DNA from 2 places in the Geodermatophilus sp. SYSU D01176 genome. Region 1 is predicted to be linked to the other one. Evidence: riboswitches for the same ligand, from Rfam matches in the RefSeq annotation. Region 1 holds a riboswitch; the other holds the start of a gene.
The links. Region 1 has a riboswitch for S-adenosylmethionine ahead of ACI78Z_RS00905 (methionine ABC transporter ATP-binding protein). Riboswitches for the same ligand answer to the same signal wherever they lie in the genome.
Positions count from the first base shown of each region.

Region 2: linked by a shared signal. The riboswitch ahead of thrC (threonine synthase) and the one ahead of ACI78Z_RS00905 (methionine ABC transporter ATP-binding protein) in region 1 are both predicted to bind S-adenosylmethionine.

Region 1 is NZ_JBJGYN010000001.1:191,303-195,505, forward strand. Features, by position in the region: gene ACI78Z_RS00890 (3-deoxy-7-phosphoheptulonate synthase) at 1-438, opposite strand, end outside; gene ACI78Z_RS00895 (hypothetical protein) at 695-946, shown strand; gene ACI78Z_RS00900 (hypothetical protein) at 1,115-1,306, opposite strand; SAM riboswitch class I at 1,459-1,553, shown strand; gene ACI78Z_RS00905 (methionine ABC transporter ATP-binding protein) at 1,801-2,829, shown strand; gene ACI78Z_RS00910 (methionine ABC transporter permease) at 2,826-3,485, shown strand; gene ACI78Z_RS00915 (MetQ/NlpA family ABC transporter substrate-binding protein) at 3,548-4,203, shown strand, end outside.
Region 2 is NZ_JBJGYN010000003.1:170,907-175,109, forward strand. Features, by position in the region: gene ACI78Z_RS03630 (alpha/beta fold hydrolase) at 1-521, shown strand, start outside; gene ACI78Z_RS03635 (ABC transporter permease) at 602-1,471, shown strand; gene ACI78Z_RS03640 (HAD family phosphatase) at 1,529-2,350, opposite strand; SAM riboswitch class I at 2,411-2,542, shown strand; gene thrC (threonine synthase) at 2,555-3,856, shown strand; gene ACI78Z_RS03650 (cold-shock protein) at 4,062-4,203, shown strand, end outside.

The DNA.
Region 1 (4,203 bases):
GATCTCCAGGTCGTCACCGTGCCTGGCGCGCATCCGACGGACGAAGCCGGCGTACTCCAGGGCGGCGGCCGGATCGTGGATCGAGCACGGGCCGGCGATGACGACCAGCCGGCTGTCGGCGCCGCTGACGATGTCGGCCACGGCGCGGCGTCCGGCCCGCGTGGTGGCGACGGAGGCAGCGGACAGCGGCAGGACGCTCGCCACCGCCTCCGGGGTCACGACGATGGTCAGGGCCGCGATCCGGGTGTTCACCAGGCCGGAGAGATCGGCCGCGGCCGCATCCTGGAGGCCGAGTCGCTGCTGGACGCCGGGCAGCAGGTCGGCCTGCGTGGCGTCGATCTGCCGGTTCACCGCACGCTGCACCTCGAGCAGGGCATCGGCGATGCGCGCGGAGACGTCGAGCATCCGGTCGGCCGGCAGGTCCTCGTGCTGTGCCATCGTGCGAACGCCTCCTGGATGGGCCGGGGGAACCGCGATCCCACGCGCGGACGGGGCCGACCGGCCGAGCGGCACCTGCCGCCATCGTCGCAGGCGTCGCGGGGGCTCGGCCCGGGCCGTGCACCGGCCGGGGAAGGGGCCACCGCCGACGACGTGGCCCCTCTCCGTGCCCGGTCCGACGGGGTCGGACGTCGTCCGCCTCGGGCACCGGCTCGCGCCGACCTCCGGAGCGGGTCGCACCGAGGAAGCTGTGCCCATGGACGTCACCACCGTCAACGACCGCCACCTGTACGAGGGCCGGGTCGTCCTCCGGGATCCGGCGAACCCGGCGGATGCGGTCGAGCTGCCCCGGCGGATCGTGCGATTCGGCCCACCCGGTTGGCTCACCGTCACGGACCGGCTGAGCGACGACGCCGACGTCGAGCTGTACCCCACGAGCCGGGTGCTGGCGGTCTCCGAGCTTCGGGAGGTCGGCGGAGCGGCGCTCCACTCGAGTGCCGCACACTAGGCCCGACCGCTCGTGCGGCACGGGCTCCCGACGTCGAGGCGGGGACGCGGCGCCGGCGAGTCGGTCCGCGCGCCGGGGCGCGGTCCCGTCGGTGCCGTCGGGTGACGCGTTCGAGGACCGGGTCGCGGCGACCTCATCCTCCGGCCGGGAGGGTGTGGGAACGCCGGGTCAGCGGAAGGTGACGTCGGTGATCCGGGCCCGGAAGAGCTCGCCGTCGGCCTGGCGGTCGGTGCCCCACCACCAGCCCGCGCGCAGCTCCGGGCCGAAGATCACCCCGCCGGAGGTCGCCTCGGCCTCGATGGGCACACCGAAGGGGTGCCGGCCGAAGGGGACGCCGTCCGGGTTGCCCCAGAGCTGCACACCCGCCTCCTCGCCCGGCGCCGGACGTGCTCGAAGGCGGCGAGTAGCGCGGCTCGGCGGTCCGTCGGGCGCGCTCGTCGCGGTCGGCTGTGGGTGACGTCGCAGGCCAGGGGCGCCGGTCCCTCCTCGCCACTGGGTAGAGTCGATCCAGAAGACCATCCGGAGCGGCTGAGAGACCTGGCTCGACGACGCCGCAGCAACCCCCCGCCTCCGCGGACGAGGGTGCTACTGCCAGGACCGATGGAGGACTCGATGACAGGCCCAGCGCCCACGTGGGCCCGCCGGCACGTCGACCTGAGCCGCACCGCCGCGGCCCTGTGTCGCTGACCGCCCGACCCCCGTCGCGGTAGCCGCCCGGTCACACCGGGCAGATCAGCCGTCGCCGTCTCCCGCCCGTGACGCCTCCGGCCGTCCGCGGGGTACCCCCGCGTGCGTCCGCCGCCGGCGCCGCTCGACCCCCGTCCCTGCCTGCTCACCCCGAGGACTGCCCGCCCGTGATCGAACTGAAGGACGTCCGCAAGGTCTTCCCCGCCCGGAGGCGCTCCGGCGAGGTCGTCGCCGTCGACGGGGTGAACCTGCGGGTGGCGGCCGGCGAGTTCGCCGGCGTGGTGGGCCCCAGCGGGTCGGGCAAGAGCACGCTGGTGCGCCTGGTGAACCTGCTGGAGCGGCCCACGTCGGGATCGGTGACCGTGGACGGCCGGGTGCTCACCGAGCTGCCGGACGACGAGGTGCGGCGCGCGCGCCGCTCCATCGGGATGGTGTTCCAGCACTTCGAGCTCCTCGACTCGCGGACCGCGGCAGGCAACGTCGAGCACCCGCTCGAGCTGGCCGGGGTCGGCCGGGCCGAGCGCCGTCGCCGGGCCACCGACCTGCTGGACCTCGTCGGGCTGGGGGAGCGGGCCGACGCGCACCCGGGGCAGCTGTCCGGCGGGCAGAAGCAGCGGGTGGCCATCGCCCGGGCCCTGGCCGGCCGCCCCACGGTGCTGCTCTGCGACGAGGCGACCTCCGCCCTGGACCAGGCCAGCACGGCCGGCGTGCTGGACCTGCTGCGCCGGGTGCGGTCGGAGCTCGGGCTCACCGTCCTGCTCATCACCCACGAGATGGCGGTGGTCAAGGCCGTGTGTGACAGCGCCGTCCTGCTGGAGCGGGGCCGGGTCGTGGACAGCGGCCGGCTGTCGGAGGTCCTGACCCGCGAGCACTCGCCGCTCGGGGACGCGCTGCTGCCCGCCCCGGTCGCCGACGCCGGCGCCGGCCACAGCGGGGTCCTGCTGCGGGTGACCGTCACCGACCGCACGCCCGAGACCGTCGTCCTGCGGACCCTGGTCGGGGAGCTCGGGCTCGCGGTCGAGGTCGCCGGCGGCTCGGTGGAGACGGTCGCCGGCGGGCGGTACGGCCGGCTGCTGCTGCGCGCCACGGGCGACCTGGGGCGGCTGGACGGCGCCGTCCGCCGGCTGCGCGACGACGGCGTCCTGATCGAACCGGTGCACGCGGACACGGTTCCGGCGGCGGGGGTGGACCGGTGAGCGACTGGGCCCGCATCTACCCGCAGCTGGTCGAGGCGACCGGCGAGACGCTGTACATGGTCGGGGTCTCCGCGCTGCTCACGGTGGTGTTCGGCGTCCCCCTCGGGATCCTGCTGACGGTCACCGCCCCGGGGGCGCTCGCCCCGCGGCCGCTGCTGCACCGGCTGCTGGGGCTGGTGGTCAACCTCGGCCGGTCGCTGCCCTTCATCATCCTGCTGTTCCTCGTCGCCCCCGTCACCCGCGGTCTCGTCGGGACGACGATCGGCTCGACGGCAGCCATCGTGCCGCTGACGATCGGCGCCGTCCCCTTCCTCGCCCGGCTCGTGGAGACCAGCCTCCGCGAGGTCGCCCCCGGGAAGGTCGAGGCGGCGATGTCCATGGGCGCGCGCCGCCGGGACGTCGTCCGCACCGTGCTGCTGCCCGAGGCGCGGCCCTCGCTGATCGCCGGGGTCACCGTCACCGTCGTCGCGCTGATCAGCTACTCGGCGATGGCCGGGGCCGTCGGCGGCGGCGGGCTCGGGGACTTCGCCATCCGCTTCGGCTACCAGCAGTTCCGGACCGACATCACCCTGCTGACCGTCGTCCTGCTGCTGCTCATCGTGCAGGCCCTGCAGTGGGCCGGCGACCACTGGGCGCGCCGGCTGGCCCACGCCTGACCGCCCTCCCCACCTCCGGTGGCCGCCCGGCCACCGATCACCCCCTGAGGAGAACCCCCACCATGCGCTCCCGTCTGACCTCGCTCCTGGCCGCGTCCGCGGCGACCGCCCTGCTCGCCGCGTGCGGCGGCGGTGAGGCCGAGCTGTCCGCGGCCGACGAGCCGCTGCGGGTCGGGGCCTCCCCGGTGCCGCACGCCGAGATCCTGCGGTACGTCGACGAGGAGCTCGCCGCCGGCGCCGGCCTGGACCTGGAGGTCGTCGAGTTCACCGACTACGTGCAGCCGAACGTGGCGCTGGACGACGGGTCGCTGGACGCCAACTACTTCCAGACCATCCCGTACCTGGAGGAGCAGGAGGCCAGCGCCGGGTACGACTTCACCCCGCTGGAGCCGGTGCACATCGAGCCGCTGGGCATCTACTCCGAGTCGCTGACCGACCTCGCCGCACTCCCCGACGGCGCGACCGTGGCGATCCCGAACGACCCGACCAACGCCGCCCGCGCGCTGCGGCTGCTCGAGGCCAACGGGCTGATCACCCTGGCCGACACCGGCGACGCCGCGCCGACGTCGCTGGACGTCCAGGACAACCCGAAGGACCTGCAGATCTCCGAGGTGGAGGCCGCCCAGGTGCCCCGGTCGCTGGCCGACGTCGACATCGCGGTGATCAACGGCAACTACGCCATCGAGGCCGACCTGGTCCCGGCGGAGGACGCCCTGGC
Region 2 (4,203 bases), on a different contig from region 1:
CGGTGCGCCGCTACAGCCAGGGCATGCGCCAGCGGGTCGCGATCGCCCAGGCGATGCTCGGCCTGCCCGACCTGCTGGTCCTCGACGAGCCGACCAACGGGCTCGACCCGCCCCAGATCCACGCCATGCGCGAGGTGCTGCGCTCCTACGCCGCCACCGGCCGCACGGTCATCGTCTCCAGCCACCTGCTCAGCGAGATCGAGCAGACCTGCAGCCACGTCGTCGTCATGGCCAAGGGGCAGAAGATCGCCCAGGGCACGGTGGAGGAGATCGTCGGCACCGGCGGGTCGGTGCTGGTCGGGCTGGCCGACGGCGGCGACGCCGACCGGGCGGCCGCCGTCCTGACCGGGCTGCCCGGGGTGACGGTGGAGCACACCGACGAGGGGCTGGTGGCCGACCTCGACGGCACCGGCCGGGCGCGGGCGCTGCAGGCGCTGGTGGCCGCCGGCATCGCGGTGGACGCGTTCACGCCGCGCCGTCGGCTGGAGGACGCGTTCCTGGCACTGGTGGGGGAGTCGTGAGCGTCGGCGAGGACGACGGCCGGGGGAGCACCGCAGGGAGCGCCGGCGACCGAGGAGCGGATCGAGGTTGGAGTCGAGCCGTGGACCTGGCGCACGTGCAGCCGACCGGGGCGGTGGCGGGCTACCGGCCCGAGCGCACGCTGCGGCTGTCGGTCGAGCTGCGCCGGCAGTTCAAGCGCCGGCGCACCCTCGGCGTGCTGGTGCTCATGGTGGCGCTGCCGCTCATCCTCATCGCCGCCCTGCAGCTGGGCGGCTCCGAGGAGGCCGAGGAGAACACCCGCATCAACCTCGTCGACGTCGCGACCTCCAGCGCGCTGAACTTCACGCTGTTCGTGCTGTTCGCGACGACGAGCTTCTTCCTGGTCGTCGTCTACGCGCTGTTCTTCGGCGACACGGTGGCCGCCGAAGCCCAGTGGGGGTCGCTGCGCTACACGCTGGCCACCCCGGTGCCGCGGATGCGGCTGCTCCGGCAGAAGTGGCTGGCCGCGTTCGTGCTCTCGGCGGGTGCGCTGCTCACCCTGGTGGTCACCGCGCTGGTCGCCGGCGGCACCGCGTTCGGCTTCGGCGCCGTCCAGACACCGGTCGGCGTCACCCTGGGCCAGGGGGAGGGGCTGCTGCGGCTGGCCGGGATGGTCGGTTACCTCGCCGTCCACCTGCTCGTCGTCGGCACGCTGGCGTTCTGGCTGTCCACCGTGACCGACGCGCCGCTGGCGGCGGTGGGCGGCGCGGTGTTCACGGTGTTCGTCTTCGCGATCCTCGACCAGGTCGAGCAGCTCGGCTCCATCCGCGACTTCTTCCCGACCGCGGAGGAGTTCGCCTGGACCGACCTGCTGCAGACCCCCGTCGACTCCGGCGACCTGTTCCGCGGCGTGGTCCAGTCGCTGGTCTACGCGGCTGTCTTCACGGCGCTGGGGTTCCGGCACTTCTCCCGCCGCGACGTCACCAGCTGACGAAGGACCCCGTCCTCCCCACCCCTCGCAGGCTCGGGGCGGTGCCCTGGACGGGGCCTACAGACTGGCGCGGACGGCCTGCGCCCAGCCCTCGCCCATGGGGGCGTCGGTCACCGTCACGTTGGGGACGGCGGCCAGCAGGTCGGCCATCCCGTCGACCGTGGCCCCGTTCGCGGTGATCCACAGCCGGTCGACCGCCGGCGCCATCTCCAGGTCGCTGACGCTGTCGCCGACCGCCACCGCGTCGGCCGGGGTCAGCCCGCGGCGCTCGAGGTCCCAGGCGATCGCCGCGCCCTTGGAGATGCCGCGCGGCATCAGGTGGTAGACCCGCGGCGGCAGCGCCTCGGGGGCCAGCGTCATCCGCGACGTCGCCGGGATCGCACCGTTGTCCTTGAGCGTCAGCCAGCCCAGCTCCCGCTCGGCCAGCTCGGCGTCCACGGCCAGCGGGTCGACCCGGCCGCGCAGCAGCGCGTCGGTGAGGTGGGTGGCGTGCCAGGGCGCGTGCCACTCCAGCCGGCCGGGGTGGCGGGCCAGCAGGTCCTCGACGATCCCCAGCTCGGCCATGACCTCCATCGGTGTCCGATCGGCGTACTCGTCGGGCAGCGCCCCGGTCAGCTGGTGCACGCCGCGGCCGCCGTCCCAGCTCACCACGGAGCCCAGCTCGGCGATGGCGCCGTCCGCGGCGAAGATGCGCGCGGCCTCCACCACCTGCTCGAAGGTGCGCCCGCTGACCAGCACCAGGGCGACACCGGCGTCGTGCAGGTCGTGCAGCGCGGTGGCCGGGTCGGCGGTGAGGCCCCGCGCCGCGGTGTGCCAGAACGAGCCCCGCGGCCCGACCATCGTGCCGTCCAGGTCGGTGTAGACGACGCGCGTGCTCACCGGACCATCCTGGACCCGGCCGCTGCGCCGCCCGCCACGTGGGTAGAGTCGCGGGCGTTCCACTCATCCAGAGGGGCAGAGGGACACGGCCCGACGAAGCCCCGGCAACCGCCGCCTCGCGCGTCCAGCGCAGCGGAAGGGTGCCAATTCCGTCCCGCGCGGCTCGACGGCCCGACGCGGGGAAGATGAGGAGGTAGTCGTCGCATGACCCTGACCGCTCCTGGTTCCCAGCAGGCCGACTCCAGCGCGGGCGGCCCCGTTCCGCCGTCCCCGGCCCGCGGACTCGTGTGCCGCAACTGCGGCGCCACCTTCGGGTTGATCGCCGAGCACGCCTGCGCCGAGTGCTTCGGCCCGCTGGAGGTCGACTACGACCCCGAGCTGATGCGGGCGGTTACCCGCGCGCAGATCGAGGCCGGTCCGCAGAACATCTGGCGCTACGCCGCGCTGCTGCCGGTGGGCCAGGACCCGGCCGACCGCGTCACCCTGGACCCCGGCATGACCCCGCTGGTGCGCGCCGATCGGCTGGCCGCCGAGCTGGGCCTCACCGGCGGGCTGTGGGTCAAGGACGACTCGGCCAACCCCACGCACTCGTTCAAGGACCGCGTGGTGAGCCTGGCCGCCACCGCGGCCAAGAGGCTCGGCTACAGCAAGATCGCCGCCGCCTCGACCGGCAACCTGGCCAACTCGGTGGCCGCGCACGCCGCCCGCGTCGGCCTGCCCTCCTTCGTCTTCATCCCGTCGGACCTCGAGCCCGGGAAGGTCGTCCAGTCTGCGGTCTACGGGCAGACGCTGGTCGCCGTCGACGGCTCCTACGACGACGTCAACCGGCTGACCAGCGAGCTCGCCGAGACCGACGAGTTCGAGGACACCGCGTTCGTCAACCAGAACGTGCGGCCCTACTACGCCGAGGGTTCCAAGACGATGGGCTACGAGCTCGCCGAGCAGCTCGGCTGGCGCATCCCGGCCCAGGTCGTCATCCCGATGGCGTCGGGCTCGCTGCTCACCAAGGTGGACAAGGCGTTCCGCGAGCTGACCGCGGCCGGCATCGTCGAGGCCACGGAGTGGACGATCTTCGGCGCCCAGTCCGCCGGCTGCGACCCGATCGCCACCGCCTTCGACAACGGCTGGGACGTCGTCAAGCCGGTCAAGCCCACCGGCATCGCCAAGTCGCTGAACATCGGCAACCCCGCCGACGGCCCGTACGCGCTCGACGCCATCCGGCGCACCGGCGGCGCCGTCGGCCGGGTGGACGACCCCCAGATCGTGCAGGGCATCCGCGACCTGGCCCGCACCACCGGCGTCTTCGCCGAGACCGCGGGCGGGGTGACCACCGCGGTCCTGCGCCAGCTGGTCGAGGACGGCCGGCTGGACCCGGCGAAGGAGACCGTCATCCTGAACACCGGCGAGGGGCTGAAGACCCTCGACCCGCTGGAGCCGGTGGTCGGGCCGACCCACCGGGTGTCGCCGTCCCTGGCATCGCTCCGGGAGGCCGGACTCATCGGCTGACCGGTAGGGTGGCGCGCTCCCGCGTCCCAGGGGTGGCGTCCCCCGATCCGGTGTGGCGTGTGCGTGAGTCTGGTCTCACCACGCGTTTTGTGCTGTACCTTCTCCCGCGGTTCGGTTCCACGTTCGTGTTCGACGGGCGGAAGAGCTCGACCCGGCCTCCCTGGTCGGTGGGGGGCCGTCCGCACGCACGAACGTGGGAGCACACGTGGCACAGGGCACCGTGAAGTGGTTCAACGCCGAGAAGGGCTTCGGCTTCATCGCCGTTGACGGCGGTCAGGACGTCTTCGTCCACTACTCGGCCATCCAGATGGACGGCTACAAGAGCCTCGACGAGGGCCAGCGGGTCA